Regions from separate parts of the Arthrobacter sp. NPDC089319 genome, predicted to be linked through region 1. Evidence: riboswitches for the same ligand, from Rfam matches in the RefSeq annotation. Region 1 holds a riboswitch; each other region holds the start of a gene.

Region 1 (4,826 bases):
CCAGCGAGTCGAACCGTTCGTTGGCGGCCAGATCATCGAGCAGGATGGCTTCCCCGTCCGGGCCGGCCAGCGGGATCCGCCAGTTGGGGTATTCGTCCGCGGTGCCCGGCTGGTTCTGGGTCCGCCGCTCCCCCACCACGTCGGTCAGGGCGACCCCCAGCAGCACCGACGGGGTCTGCGCGATGAACGCGTGCAGCGCGTCGATGGTGCGCTGCTCGCCGGAGGTGGCGGCGCCGCCGTCGTCGTCGTGCTGTGAAGCAACCGGAACCCGCGAGCGCACCAGGGACAGCACCGACTCCTGGGCTGCCCGGTCCAAGGTGCGCTCCTCCTCCACCGGCCGGTTCAGCAGGCCCAGCGATTCGCGCAGGTTCACGTGCTCGCCGGCAAGGTAGCCGGCGGTGGGCGGCAGGTCGTGGGTGGTGACGCTGGTGAGGCAGGAGCGGCGGTAACTCTCCGGCGGCCGGGGCGTGGCGCCGTCGTACTCGAACCACAGGATGGAAGTGCCCAGGATGCCGCGCTCGGCCAGGTAGTCCTGAACGCCGGGCTCGAAGACCCCGAGGTCCTCGCCGATCACCACCACGCCGGCCCGTTCGGCCTCGAGGGCGAGGATGCCGATCAGGGCCTCATGGTCGTAGTACACATAGGCGCCTTCGCCGGGCGGGCCGCCGACGGGGATCCACCACAACCGGAACAACCCCAGGATGTGGTCGACTCGGATGCCGCCGGCGTGGCGCAGGATGGTCCGCAGCATGTCCCGGTAGGCGGCATAGCCGGACTCGGCGAGGCGTTCGGGATGCCACGGCGGCTGGGACCAGTTCTGGCCCTGCTGATTGAACATGTCCGGCGGCGCGCCCACCGAGATGCCCGCGGCCAGCACATCCTGCAACGCCCAAGCATCGGCACCGGCTGGATGGACGCCGACCGCGAGGTCATGCACTATCCCGAGGTTCATTCCGGCATCGAGGGCCCGGCGCTGCGCGGCCTCAAGCTGCTCGTCACACAGCCATTGCAGCCACTGGTGGAACTCGATGCGGTCCTTAAGCGCACTGCGCTGAGATTCGATGAACTCCGGGTCGGACCACTCGGGAGCACCGGGCGGAAGGGATTCGGCGAGCGCGCACCACAGGGCAAAGCGCTCCAGCCCCTCGCCTTCCTGAACGCGGAAGGCGTCGAACTGCTGTTGCCGTTCCGCGGGCCGGGGCACCGCGAAAACTGCTTCCAGTGCCCGGAGTTTGGCCGCATAAACGGGATTGCGGTCCAGAATGCCGGCGTCCAGATTCGCGTCGTGGAAGGTATTTTCCAGCGGAATGTCCCGGGCCTCGGGCACATCCTCGACCCGCAGGTAGATCGGATTGACGAAACGGCGCGTCGCGGGCAGGTAGGGCGAGGGCTCCACCGGCGGCTTGGGCTGCGCCGCGTGCAGCGGATTGATCAGGACGAACCCTGCACCCTTCGCGGCAGCCGTTTCGGCCAGCACGGCCAGGTCGTCAAGATCGCCGATACCCCAAGACGACCGCGAGCGCACGGAGTACAGCTGCGCCATCAGGCCCCAGGTACGGTGAAGCCGGTCGGCGGTGGTCAGCCGTTGCGGGGTGACGACCAGCGCGCACCGTGCCTGGCTGTCGGGCGTCGCCGGGGGCTGGCCGGGTGGGCGCTGGCCGATTGGGGCTTGGTCGATTGCTGCATTGCCAGCTCCGGACTCCTCGGTTGGTGCCCTGCCGGTTCCGGCTTCCGTCAGCTCAAGCGTGTGCCAGCCCAGCGGGAGGTCGGCCGGCACCACCGCGGCCAGACGATCCCGCGGAACCCCCGCCGCCTCGTGCGGCCCGCCGGGCACCACGTCAACGTCGCGCCGGGACCCGTCCTCCAACACGATCTGCACCCGGGGGCTCGCGCCGGCACTAACATTGACCGGCACCTCGGTGGCGTCTCCTTGGCGGACGACGACGGCGGGCGGCAGGTTGCGCTGCAACGGCGCCAGTTCCGCGGCACGGAGGGAGACGGTCACGTCGTCGTCGGTATTGCAGGGAACACCCAGCGCGGTGAGGACAGCGACCAGCGTTGCCGGCGCGACCGCCTGCTCAGCTCCGTCCCAACCCCGGAAGGTCGTGCCGACGCCGTGTTCCCGTGCGAGGCGCTGCAGCGCCGTAAGCTCAGCCATGGAACCTAATCTACGGGTGGCATTGGATGCGTGCACCCCGGCGGGTCTCCACACGCTCGCCGGCGCTCGCTTGGTCGACCACCGGACGCGGGGCACGACCCGGCGCTCGCTTGGTCGACCACCGGACGCGGGGCACGACCCGGCGCTCGCTTGGTCGACCACCGGAGGCGCGGCACGACCAGACGCTCGCTTGGTCGACCACCGGACGCGCGGCAGCCAAGCCGAGCACCGCCGTCGTACTGGAAATTCAAGGCAAGACGCAACGCGGCTCAACAATTTTGGCGGCTACGGCGGAAGTTGCGAGAATGGACGGGACCATCCCGAGCGGTTGAGAGATCTGGCTCTTTGACACCGCAGCAACCATCCGGCCAACCGGAAAGGTGCTACCGCCAGAAGCGATGGAGAGAGCGCAAGCAATCTTTGATCCGGATGGCGCCCCCGCATCCGGGCGCGCCGCTAGGACCGTCATTGCCTCGGGAACCTAAGTTTTGAAGGAGCTGCCTGATGGCTGAACGCACATTCGGTTTCCGCACCCGTGCCCTGCACGCCGGCGGCACGCCCGACGCCGAGCATGGCGCCCGGGCCGTGCCGATCTACCAGAGCACGTCGTTCGTGTTCAAGGACACCGACGACGCCGCGAACCTCTTCGCGCTGCAGAAGTACGGCAACATCTACTCCCGCATCGGCAACCCCACCGTGGCCGCGTTCGAGGAGCGCATCGCCTCGCTGGAAGGCGGCATCGGCGCGGTGGCCACGTCCTCGGGCATGGCCGCTGAGTTCATCACCTTCGCGGCACTGGCCGGCGCGGGCGACCACATTGTGGCCTCGTCCAAGCTCTACGGCGGTACCATCACCCAGCTGGACGTCACGCTGCGCCGGTTCGGCGTGGAGACCACGTTCATTGACTCCACCGACCCGGCCGACTTCGCCGCTGCCATCCGCGAGAACACCAAGGCGGTCTACACCGAGATCGTGGCGAACCCGTCCGGCGACATTGCCGACCTCGCGGGTCTGGCCTCGGTGGCGCACGACGCCGGCCTCCCCCTGGTGGTGGACGCCACCTTGAGCACTCCCTACCTGATCCGGCCCATCGAGCACGGCGCGGACATTGTGATCCACTCCGCCACCAAGTTCCTCGGCGGACACGGCACCACGCTGGGCGGCGTTGTGGTCGAGTCCGGGCGTTTCAACTGGGGCAACGGCAAGTTCCCGCAGATGACTGAACCGGTGGCCAGCTACGGCAATGTGTCCTGGTGGGGCAACTTCGGCGAGTACGGCTTCCTGACCAAGCTCCGTTCCGAGCAGCTGCGCGACATCGGCCCGTCGCTGTCCGCGCAGTCCGCGTTCCAGCTGCTGCAGGGCGTGGAAACGCTGGCGCAGCGGATGGACGAGCATCTGGCCAACGCCCGCAAGGTGGCCGAATGGCTGGAAGCCGACGAGCGGGTCTCCTGGGTCAGCTACGCCGGCCTGCCCGCGCACCCGCACTATGAGCGCGGCCGGAAGTACCTGCCCAAGGGCGTGGGCTCGGTGTTCAGCTTCGGCGTCAAGGGCGGCCGCGTGGCCGGCCAGAAGTTCATCGAATCGCTGCAGCTGGCCAGCCACCTGGCCAACATCGGCGACGCCCGCACCCTGGTGCTGCACCCGGGATCGACCACGCACCAGCAGCTCACCGCCGACCAGCTCGTGGCCGCCGGCGTGCCCGAGGACCTGATCCGCATCTCCGTGGGGCTGGAAGACGTGGACGACATCCTCTGGGACCTGGACCAAGCGCTGACGGCATCGCAGCAGGCAGGTGCCGAGCACGGCCCCAGCCGCGACCATGAGGACGACGCGTTCGACACCTCCGAGTTCGCCTCACCCAGCTATGCAGGCGAGTCCTGCACGATCCAGGCGGCGCGTGCCGCCCGGACAGAGCCCGGAACGCGCGTAGTCGAGTCCGTGGAAGAACTGATTGAAGCCGAAGAAGGAGCCGCCAAGTGACCGCCACAGCAGAACGCGCGTGGGTGGGACCGTCCGCCCCGGAACGGCTGAACATCCTGCGGAACACCAAGTCGATTGCGATAGTCGGCGCCTCGGACAAGCCCAGCCGGGCCAGCTACTTCGTGTCCACGTACCTGCTGTCCAGCTCGCCGTACAAGGTCTACTTCGTGAATCCGGTGGCCAAGGAGATTCTGGGCCAGCCGGTCTACAAGTCGCTGGCGGACCTGCCCGAGGTCCCGGACCTGGTGGACGTGTTCCGCAAGCACGACGACCTGCCCACCGTGCTGGAGGAGACGCTGGCCGTCGGCGCCAAGACCATCTGGCTGCAACTGGGCTCCTGGCACGAGGAGGTCGCGGCCAAGGCCGAGGCCGCCGGCCTGAACGTGGTGATGGACCGCTGCGTAAAGATCGAGCACGCCCGCTTCCACGGCGGCCTGCACCTGGCCGGATTCGACACCGGCGTAATCTCCTCCAAGCGGCAGTTGACCGCGTAGAGCGGCTTGCCCAAGGTTTCACGGCAACAATAGCCCGTTCCTAGTCCCCGGCCCTCCCTTGGAGGGCCGGGGCAGGGGCGGGCTTTTGCTTGCCCCGGACGTTGAGGTAGGAGCTTCCAAGGATTTCCCCAAGGTCCTCGTCAGATGCTGTGGCCAGCCACACATCACTCGACTAGGGGAGTCATCATGTTCAA
Region 2 (4,826 bases), on a different contig from region 1:
GCACCGCGGGCCACATGCGTGCTGCCGGTCAGGGCGTGCTCGATTAGGACGGCGTTGGAGGCATCCGCGTTCAGGGTGCCCCAGGTTTCATATCCCAGAACAACCTCGGGCAGATAGCCGCCGGCTTCCAGCTCCAGCGCACCTACTGGCATCCTGCGCAGGACGCCATCCGTCGCCTGATCCACCAGTTCCTGCGGTTGCACGATCGTCACGCTGCGTTCTACCTGCTTGCCTAGTCGTCCGAGCCCTTGGCGGCGCGGAAACCGGCCTCCAAGTCGGCGATGATGTCGTTGACGTTCTCGATGCCCACGGAGAGCCGGACCAGACCGTCGGTCACGCCGGCGGTCAGCCGCTCCTCGGCCGAAAGCTGGGCGTGGGTGGTCGACGCCGGGTGGATCACTAGCGAGCGCACGTCGCCGAGGTTGGCCACATGCGAATGCAGTTCAAGGCCGTCCACAAAACGCTTGCCGGCCTCGATCCCGCCCTTGATCTCGAACGACACGATGGCGCCGGTGCCCTTCGGACCGTACTTGCGGCCGCGGTCGTACCAGGGGCTCGACGGCAGGCCGAGGTACGCGACGGACGCAACGTCGTCGTGCGCCTCGAGGAATTCCGCGACCTTCTGCGCATTGGCCACGTGGCGCTCCACCCGCAGGCTCAGCGTCTCCAGCCCCTGGGCGATCAGGAAGGCGTTGAACGGGGAGACCGCGGACCCCAGGTCGCGCAGCAGCTGGACGCGGGCCTTGAGGATGTAGGCGAGATTGGCGCCGAGCGCACTTCCGACGCCCAAGTCGCGGGCGAAGACCAGCCCGTTGTAGGTCTCGTCGGGGGTGTTAAAGCCCGGGAACTTTTCCGGATTGGCAGCGAAGTCGAAGGTACCGGCGTCCACGATCACGCCGCCGATGGCCGTCCCGTGGCCGCCCAAGTACTTGGTGGCCGAGTGCAGCACGATGTCTGCGCCCCACTCGATCGGGCGGATCAAGTACGGGGTGGCCAGCGTGTTGTCCACTATCAGCGGCACGCCATTCTCATGGGCGATGCTGCTGACCGCTTCCAGGTCCAAAACATCTTGGCGCGGGTTGGAGACCACCTCGCCGAAGAACGCCTTCGTGTTCGGCTGCACTGCGTCGCGCCACTGCTGCAGGTTGTCCGGATCCTCGACGAACGTCACCTCGATGCCGAACTTGGGCAGCGTGGTGCGCAGCAGGTTGTACGTGCCCCCGTACAGGCTGGGGCTGGCCACAATATGGTCGCCGGCCTCGGCCAAGTTCAGGATGGAGAACGTGGATGCGGCCTGGCCCGAGGCCAACAGCAGCGCGCCGACACCGCCTTCCAGACTGGCGACCCGGGCCTCAACGGCCTCGCTGGTCGGGTTGCCGATCCGCGTGTAAATGGGCGCCAACTCGGACAGGGCAAAGCGGTCCGCGGCGCTCTGGGCGCTGGGGAACACGAACGAAGTGGTCTGATAGATCGGCAGTGCACGGGCGCCGGTGGCGGCATCCGGCTCCTGGCCGGCGTGGATCTGACGGGTTTCAAAGGACCAGTCTGCATTGGACATGGTGCAACTCCTTCATGGGAAGGGGTCATCCGGGATCCGGCCGTGCCGGCATGTCTATCCCGGGTGTGACCCGCGCTTGCGCACCGCCTGATGGCGGCTGCCTGGTCTTCACCCGGGGCACCCCACCGCGGTTGGAGGGTTGCCGGCCAGCAAACCGGGGTTTCACGCTGGCACTCATGACCTGCGTCCAGTCTCAGCGGAGAGCCCGCCCGGCCGCAACAATGTGACACCTTATGACCGCCCGCAGCGGCGCTTTTTCCGCCCCAATCTGGTGGTGTGAGCACCTGCCAGACATGGATCTTCGAGCCACATCCGGCCGGATACTGGTGACTTAGGTCACCCTAAGTCGAGAGAGGGTTCACAAAGTGCCAAGATATGGCTATGCGCTTCGACCACGTTTCATATGCTGTTGAGCCCGACGGTCTGGCTGCCACCTCAGAGCGGATCTCCAAAGCTCTGGGTATTGACGCAGTCAAGGGCGGGGTGCACCCCCGCTTCGGCACCCGCAATATGATCTTCCCGCTGACCGACCACCATTACCTGGAAGTGGTGGAGGTCCTGGCCCACCCCGCGTCCGACAAAGCCCCCTTCGGGCAGGCCGTGCGTGCCCGCTCCGAAGCCGGCGGCGGCTGGATGGGCTGGTGCGTGGAAGTGGACGATCTGACCCCGTTCGAAGAGCGGTTGGGCCGCCATGCGGTTCCCGGAAACCGCAAGTTCCCGGACGGCCAGGAATTGACCTGGCAGCAGATCGGCATCAAGGGCCTGATCGCCGACCCGCAGGTTCCCTACATGCTTCGCTGGGATGACGGCACCGAGGCGCTTCACCCGTCCAACGCCCGCCCGGCATCCGTCAAGCTGATCGGCCTGACCATTGCCGGTTCCTCGGATCGCGTGGCGGACTGGCTGGGCACCCCGGTGGATGACCTGCTCGACGACGTCAAGGTTGCGTGGACCGCGCCGAACGGCACGCCGGGCATCATGTCGGTCCGCTTCGAAACCGCGAACGGCATCGTCGAACTCTAAGGTTCCGGTCTCGTCCGGCCCGGTGCACGGCTCGCTTTTTTACGCAGGGCTCCCGTTCCGGCCTCTTGCTCCCACCCACGGTGGCGCAAGAGGCCGGAACGGGAGCCTTTTGCCTGTCCCCGGCAAGCATCCTCTCGGCCGACCGTTAGGTACGCCGTCTTAGGTACCGATGCCGATGGCCGGGCCCACCAGCGCGTAGCCGACGAAACCGGCGATATCCAAAAGCGCGTGCGCGACCACCAGGGGCATCACCCGCTTGACCTTCGAATAGACGTAGCCGAACACCAGGCCCATCAGGAAGTTTCCGATGCCCGGCCCGATCCCCTGGTACAGGTGGTAGGTCCCGCGCAGGGCGGCGCTGACGAAGATCGTGGTCCAGATCCCCCAGCCGAACTTGGCGAACCGGTTGAACAGGTAGCCCACCATGACCACCTCTTCGAGAATGGCGTGGCGCAGCGCCGACAGCACCAGCACCGGCACGGTCCACCAGTATTCGTCCAACGCCGCGGGGACGATCGCGGTGGTGATCCCCAGCGCCCGGCCGGCGGCATAGACGGCCAGCGTGCCGGCACCCATCGCCAGCGCCAGCAGGAAGCCCAGGCCGAAGTCCACCCGGGGCCGGGAGAAGGTGAACCCGATCGAGCGGAAGGCCGACTGGCCCGCCGAGGTCAGCAGGAACAGCACCAGGGCCACCGGTACCAGCGCAAAGAGGATGCCGAGCATCTGGTACACGAAATCGAAGACTTCCCGCTGGTTCAGCACCGGGTTCAACGTGGTCGTCTGCGAGGCCAGCGGAGCGCGGGTCATCTTCTCCAGCAGGTTCACCACGGCGTAGACCGCCGACTGCCCCAGCGAGAGCCCGAGCACAATGAGAACTTCCGCCCGGTAGTAGCCCAGCGTGCGCGGTGTGCTCGCGGTCACGACCTTCTGCTTGTCCATGACCACCATCTTGCCAAGTGAACCGGGGGCCGGCGACATCCGGGCAGGGTCCAGGTTGAACGCTCCCCCGGCCTTGCATCGGCTTCCGTTCCGCCGGCGGCTTCCCCCGCTATAGGTCCAGGAGCAGCCGCCTGCCCTTGCACCGGGATACGCAGATCATCATGGTGTCCCCGGCGGCACGCTCGGCATCCGACAACAGCGAGTCGCGGTGGTCAATCTCGCCGTCCAGCACCGGCGTTTCGCAGGTTCCGCAGATTCCCTCGCGGCAGGAGTTCAGCGGGCTGAGTCCGGCCGCCTCAAGCGCCTGCAGGATGGACTCGTCCGCGCCCACCGGGACCTCCGTACCGTCGGCCAGTTCGACGACGAAGGCCGATGACCCGCCGTCGGGAATCGCCGGGGCATCGCCGGTGGCCGCGAAACGCTCGCAGTGGAAACGTCCGGGGTCCTCCCAGCCGTCGGCAATCGACTGAATCACATTGAGCAGCGGCCCGGGACCGCAGGCGTAGACGTGGGTTGCCGCGTCCTGTTCAGCCAGCAGTTCGGCCAGCGGGTAGAAACCGCTCTCATCGTCGGCGTGGATGTGGATGTCACCGCCGAGTGCCTCGATCTCGTCGAGGAACGCCATCGAGGAGCGGCTGCGTCCCAGGTAGACCAGCCGCCAGGGTATGCCGCGTTCGGCAGCCTCGCGGATCATCGGCAGCACGGGGGTGATGCCGATGCCGCCGGCGATGAAGACATAGCTGTCCGCCGGTGCCAGGACGAAGTTATTGCGCGGGCCCCGCACCTGGATCTTGGTCCCGGGCCGCAACAGGTCGTGCACGTAGGCCGAGCCGCCGCGCCCCTCCGGCTCGCGCAATATGCCCAACCGCCAAACGGACCGGTCCGTCCGCACGGAGCAGAGCGAGTACTGGCGCAGGAGGCCGTTGGGCAGAAGCACGTCGATGTGCGATCCGGCATCCCACTCCGGCAGGTCGTCACCGAGCGGATGTTCCAACTGCAGGGACAGGACGCAGTTGGACTCGCGGCTGATCGACCGGACTTCGACGTCGAAAAAGTCTTCGTTCATGATTGCATTCACCCCGGTAATCAGGCGGCGGCCGGTTCAGCGAGAACCGAAGCCAGGAACGCCTTGGTGCGTTCGTTTTGAGGGTTGGTGATGACGTCCCGGGCCGGTCCCTCTTCCACCACATAGCCGTCGTCCATGAAGACCACTCGGTCGGCGACGTCGCGGGCGAAGTTCATTTCATGCGTGACCACCACCATCGTCATGCCGGATGTGGCCAGGTCCTTCATCACCTTCAAGACC
Region 3 (4,826 bases), on a different contig from region 1:
GAGGGCAACGGCACGGGGATTGGATCCTTCCACGCCCTCCACTCTATCGGCGCTTCGCTCCGGCTTTGTGACGCCGGCCGGAGCCCGCCGAATAAGGCCACGGGCCCTCCCGGTGGGATAATTTCGCCCATGGCTCCAGCAATCGCGTACCAAGGTGAACCCGGCTCGAACTCGCACATGGCGTGCCTTGAGGTCCGGCCCGGCTGGGACGCGGTGCCATGCGCCAGCTTTGAAGACGCCTTCGCCGCCGTCACCAGCGGCGAGGCCGAACTGGCCATGATCCCCATTGACAACTCGATCGCCGGCCGCGTGGCGGACATCCATGCCCTGCTGCCCCGGACCACGCTGCAGATCGTGGAGGAATTCTTCCTGCCCATCCGCTTCAGCCTGCTCGGCATTCCCGGGGCCACCGTGGAACAGGCCCGTGAAGTACACAGCCACATCCATGCCCTGGGACAGTGCCGGAAGCTGATCCGCCGTTTGGGGCTGACGCCCGTCATTGCCGGCGATACCGCCGGGTCGGCCCGTGAAGTTGCCGAGTGGAACGATCCCACCAAGGTCTCGCTCGCGCCGCCGATGGCCGCTGAGCTGTACGGCCTGCAAGTCTTCGCCGAGAAAGTGGAAGACGATCCAACGAACACCACCCGGTTTGTGGTGCTGGCGGACCGGCGGCCCGTCCCCAGCCGCGAGGAGCTGCCCGGTCCCGCGGTGACCAGCTTTGTTTTCCGGGTGCGGAACGTTCCCTCGGCGCTGTACAAGGCCCTCGGCGGGTTCGCGACCAACGGCATCAACATGACCCGGCTGGAGAGCTACATGGTCGGCGGCGAATTCGCGGCCACCATGTTCATGGTGGACGTCGAAGGCCATCCGGAGGACCAGCCAATGGTCCATGCCTTCGAGGAACTGGAATTCTTCACCACCGAAATCCGGATTCTGGGCGTCTATCCCGCCCACCCGTTCCGGTTAAACCGCGGCGCGGAACAGCCGGCCGACGCCTAAGGCAACGGACCCTGCTGCCGATGCCGCGCACGGGGAGTTCTTGACGAACTGTTACCCGCGTTTGACCGAGGCCACGTCCCGCTTTACCTTGGAAATGAATCACGAGCGCCAACTTCACAGCCCTGGCTGGTTGGCCGGCAACCCTCTACCGTAGCGGGGTGCTCCAGGTGATGATTCGGCCCGCCGGGTTTGTCGGCAGGCAAGTACGCGTATCCTCCGGCAGCAGCGGATGCGCCTGAGCTTCAAGGATGGCCATGTCCCTGCACAACGACTTGACCCCGAACACCCTGCGCTCCGCCTTCGGGCGCTTTCCCTCCGGAATCGCAGCGCTCTGCGCCGTCATCGACGGTGAGCCGCAAGGCATCGTCGCCTCCTCCTTCACCGTGGGCGTTTCGCTGGAGCCGCCGCTGGTGATGTTCGCCGTCCAGAACACCTCGCGGACCTGGCCGCTGCTCCGCCACGCCGGCCGGATCGGCGTGTCGGTGCTGAGCACGGAGCACGACGGCGTCTGCCGCCAGATTGCTTCCAAGAGCGGCGACCGCTTCGCCGGGCTGAGCCTGGACCGCACCGACCGGGACGCGCTTTTCCTCAACGAGGCAGCGCTGTGGCTGGATTGCTCGGTGCATCAGGAGTTCCCGGCCGGTGACCACCAGGTGGTGCTGCTGGAGGTACACGCGCTGAGCACGCACGTCGGCGCGCACGAACCGCTGGTCTTCCACGACTCCTCGTTCCGCCGGCTGGTACAGCCCGCGTTCGTCTAGGGCAGCGGGCGTCCCCGCGCCGCCACCCACAGCGCGTACCATTCCTGCCGGGTCATTGCCGCGCCGATCTCCTCAGCCTGGCCGCAGGCCCTGATCCGCTCCGGATTGCTGGTACCGACGACCGGTCGGATTCGGGCCGGATGGCGCAGCAGCCAGCCCAGCACTACGGCTTCCTGCGTGCAGCCCTTGTCCCGGGCCAACTCGGAGACCAAGGCTGCCGTCGCGCGATCCGCTGCCGCACCACCGTCGCCGTCAGCTTCGTCAGCTGTGCCGGCGGCCCGTTCCGCCGGCCGGCCGCTGTAGCGGCCCCGCGCCAGCGAGCCCCAGGCCTGCAACTCCACCGCGTGGGCAGCACAGTACTCCAAAGTGCCGTGCGGAAAGCCGACGGCGGCGCCTTCCGGGTGGTTGACCAGCACCCCGGATTCAAGCCAGTCCCGCCGGTACAGGCTCATTTCCAATTGGTTGACGGCGAGCGGCTCGTCGAGCGCGGCCTGCAGCCACCGCATCTGCTCGCCGGACATGTTCGAGACGCCCAGGCGGCGGACCTTCCCGGCCAGCCGGAGGCGGCTGAACGCCTCGGCAATCTCCTCCGCCGGGGCCAGCGGATCCGGCCGGTGGATCAGCAGCGTGTCCAGATGGTCGGTGTGCAGGCGGCGCAGGCTTTCCTCGGTACCGGCCACGATGGCCTCGCGGGATGAGTCGTACTGGCCCACCAGTCCGGGAACCGGCAGCCGGATGCCGCATTTGCTCTGCAACTGCAAGGCTTCCCGGAGTTCCGGCCGCTCGGCCAGCACCCGGCCGAACGCAGCCTCCGCCTTGCCGTGGGCGTAAATGTCCGCGTGATCGAATACCCTGATGCCGATGTCCAGTGCCGCCTCCACGGCTGTGTGGGCAGCGGCGACGTCGGCGGCCTCCAGCGGGCCGCTCCCCCAGCCACCGCCCAAACCCATGCTGCCGAAGATCAGGCGGGATCCGGCGTCGTCCATTGGTGTGTCCCTTCGCTGGGCAGGCTTCCAGCGTACGACAGCGCCGCGCCGAAATCGGGGGTTGTGCCACCTCGCGGACGGCAGTACGGTAACTCTCGCGGGGCGGATAGCGTCCCCAGGCAACCAGTATCAGGCCGCCTGCGCCACCCGCGCCGCCAGGAAGTTAACCATGGCAGTTCCTCCCAGCCCGGACCGGGGCCCTCACCAGCCGTCCGGTCCCTCGACAGCCCGGGAGTCCGCGCGCGCGGACCAGAACCGGGCCCACCCCCCGGACGGCGCGGCCGCTGCGCAGCCCCGGACCACGGTGGTGTTCTTGGGGCTGATGCTCACCGTGCTGCTGGCGGCGCTGGACCAGACCATCGTGGCGACGGCGCTGCCCACCATCGTCGGGGACCTGAACGGGCTGGAGCACATCTCCTGGGTGATCACCTCCTACATTCTGGCCGCCACCATCGGGCTGCCGATCTACGGCAAGCTCGGCGACCTGTTCGGACGCAAGAGCATCTTCATCTTTGCGATCGCGGTGTTCCTGGGCGGCTCGATGCTCTCCGGCATGGCGCAGAGCATGCCGCAGCTGATCGCCTTCCGCGCCATCCAGGGGGTGGGCGGCGGCGGGTTGATGATCGGCGCGCAGGCGATCATCGGCGATCTGGTCTCGCCGCGCGAGCGCGGCAAGTACATGGGCCTGATCGGGGCGGCCTTCGGCCTCGCCTCGGTCAGCGGACCGCTGCTGGGCGGCTTCATTACCGACCACTGGAGCTGGCGCTGGGTCTTCTACATCAACCTCCCGCTGGGTGCCGCCGCGCTGACTGTCATCACCACCACCCTGCACCTGCATAAGCCGGGCGGGCCCAGGCCCAAGCTGGACTATCTGGGCACCTTCCTGCTGGCGGTCGCCAGTGCGGCGGTCATCCTGTTCACCAGCTGGGGCGGGACCACCTACCCCTGGGACAGTCCGGTGATCATCGGGCTGGGCGCGGTCACGGTGCTCGCCTCGGTGTTGTTCGTGCTGGTCGAACGCCGGGCGGTGGAACCGGTGCTGCCGCTGCGGCTGTTCCGCGACCGGGACTTCACGCTGCCCACCTTGATGGGCGTGTGCGTGGGCATCGCGATGTTCTCCACGATCGCCTATTTGCCCACCTTCCTGCAGATGGTCAACGGGGCCAGCGCCACCGAGTCGGGCCTGATGATGATCCCGATGACGGCGGGGATGGTGGGAGCCACCACCACCACAGGCCAGCTGGTGAGCCGCACCGGCCGCTACAAGATCTTCCCGATCATCGGCACCATCCTGATCGCGGCCGGGCTGGTGATGCTCTCGCAGATCTCTGACACCACCCCGTACTCCTTCACCGCCGCCGGCATGTTGGTGCTGGGGCTGGGGCTGGGGTCCATCATGCAAAACCTGGTGCTGATCGTGCAGAACAGCGTTCGGCGCCGGGATCTGGGCACGGCCACCTCGGCCACCAATTACTTCCGGCAGATCGGCGCCACCTTCGGCATCTCGCTGTTCGGCGCCATTTTCATCAGCCGCCTCACCGAGCAATTCTCGACGGCGCCGCCCGGCCTGGTGACGACGATCGGTTCCGGCGGCGGCCAAAGCTTCAGCTCGCTCGGTCCCGCCGTGCTCAAATCACTGCCGGCCCCGGCCCAGGGATTCATCGCGCATGCCTTCGGCCAGGCGCTGCCGCCGATCTATCTTTACGCCGTGCCGATCGTGCTCGCGGCACTGGTGCTTGCCTGCTTCGTCAAGGAGATCCCGCTCTCGGAGGAAGTGGGCACACTGGCCAGCCGGGACCGGCCGGAGTGAGCCGGCGGCAGGCCGGCAGCACGGTGCCTCCCCGGGCGGCTGTTAACGTCAAAGCATGACTACGCGAACGATCGGAACGCTGGACGTCGGCAGCATCGGGCTGGGCTGTATGAACCTCAGCCACGCCTACGGGGTGCCGCCGGCCCGCGAGGAGGCGGCGAAACTACTGCTGCATGCGCTGGATTCGGGGGTGCGGCACTTCGACACCGCCGCACTGTACGGGGCCACCGCCAACGAGGAGCTGATCGGCGAGGTGCTGGGCCCGCGGCG

Evidence for each region. Region 1 has a riboswitch for S-adenosylmethionine ahead of AB0N75_RS02880 (O-acetylhomoserine aminocarboxypropyltransferase/cysteine synthase family protein). Riboswitches for the same ligand answer to the same signal wherever they lie in the genome.
Region 2: it holds a riboswitch for S-adenosylmethionine, as region 1 does, so the genes downstream of both, AB0N75_RS13890 (bifunctional o-acetylhomoserine/o-acetylserine sulfhydrylase) here and AB0N75_RS02880 (O-acetylhomoserine aminocarboxypropyltransferase/cysteine synthase family protein) in region 1, are expected to answer to the same signal.
Region 3: it holds a riboswitch for S-adenosylmethionine, as region 1 does, so the genes downstream of both, AB0N75_RS17720 (flavin reductase family protein) here and AB0N75_RS02880 (O-acetylhomoserine aminocarboxypropyltransferase/cysteine synthase family protein) in region 1, are expected to answer to the same signal.

What each region holds. Positions count from the first base shown of each region.
Region 1 is NZ_JBFBGZ010000002.1:9,140-13,965, reverse strand. Features, by position in the region: gene malQ (4-alpha-glucanotransferase) at 1-2,158, opposite strand, end outside; SAM riboswitch class I at 2,471-2,563, shown strand; gene AB0N75_RS02880 (O-acetylhomoserine aminocarboxypropyltransferase/cysteine synthase family protein) at 2,663-4,138, shown strand; gene AB0N75_RS02875 (CoA-binding protein) at 4,135-4,632, shown strand; gene AB0N75_RS02870 (Ig-like domain-containing protein) at 4,819-4,826, shown strand, end outside.
Region 2 is NZ_JBFBGZ010000009.1:31,807-36,632, forward strand. Features, by position in the region: gene AB0N75_RS13885 (homoserine O-acetyltransferase) at 1-152, opposite strand, end outside; gene AB0N75_RS13890 (bifunctional o-acetylhomoserine/o-acetylserine sulfhydrylase) at 233-1,558, opposite strand; SAM riboswitch class IV at 1,626-1,740, opposite strand; gene AB0N75_RS13895 (VOC family protein) at 1,940-2,581, shown strand; gene AB0N75_RS13900 (CPBP family intramembrane glutamic endopeptidase) at 2,741-3,520, opposite strand; gene AB0N75_RS13905 (PDR/VanB family oxidoreductase) at 3,630-4,586, opposite strand; gene AB0N75_RS13910 (amino acid ABC transporter ATP-binding protein) at 4,607-4,826, opposite strand, start outside.
Region 3 is NZ_JBFBGZ010000017.1:11,356-16,181, reverse strand. Features, by position in the region: gene AB0N75_RS17730 (hypothetical protein) at 1-33, opposite strand, end outside; gene AB0N75_RS17725 (prephenate dehydratase) at 130-999, shown strand; SAM riboswitch class IV at 1,097-1,211, shown strand; gene AB0N75_RS17720 (flavin reductase family protein) at 1,254-1,760, shown strand; gene AB0N75_RS17715 (aldo/keto reductase) at 1,757-2,746, opposite strand; gene AB0N75_RS17710 (DHA2 family efflux MFS transporter permease subunit) at 2,916-4,556, shown strand; gene AB0N75_RS17705 (aldo/keto reductase) at 4,612-4,826, shown strand, end outside.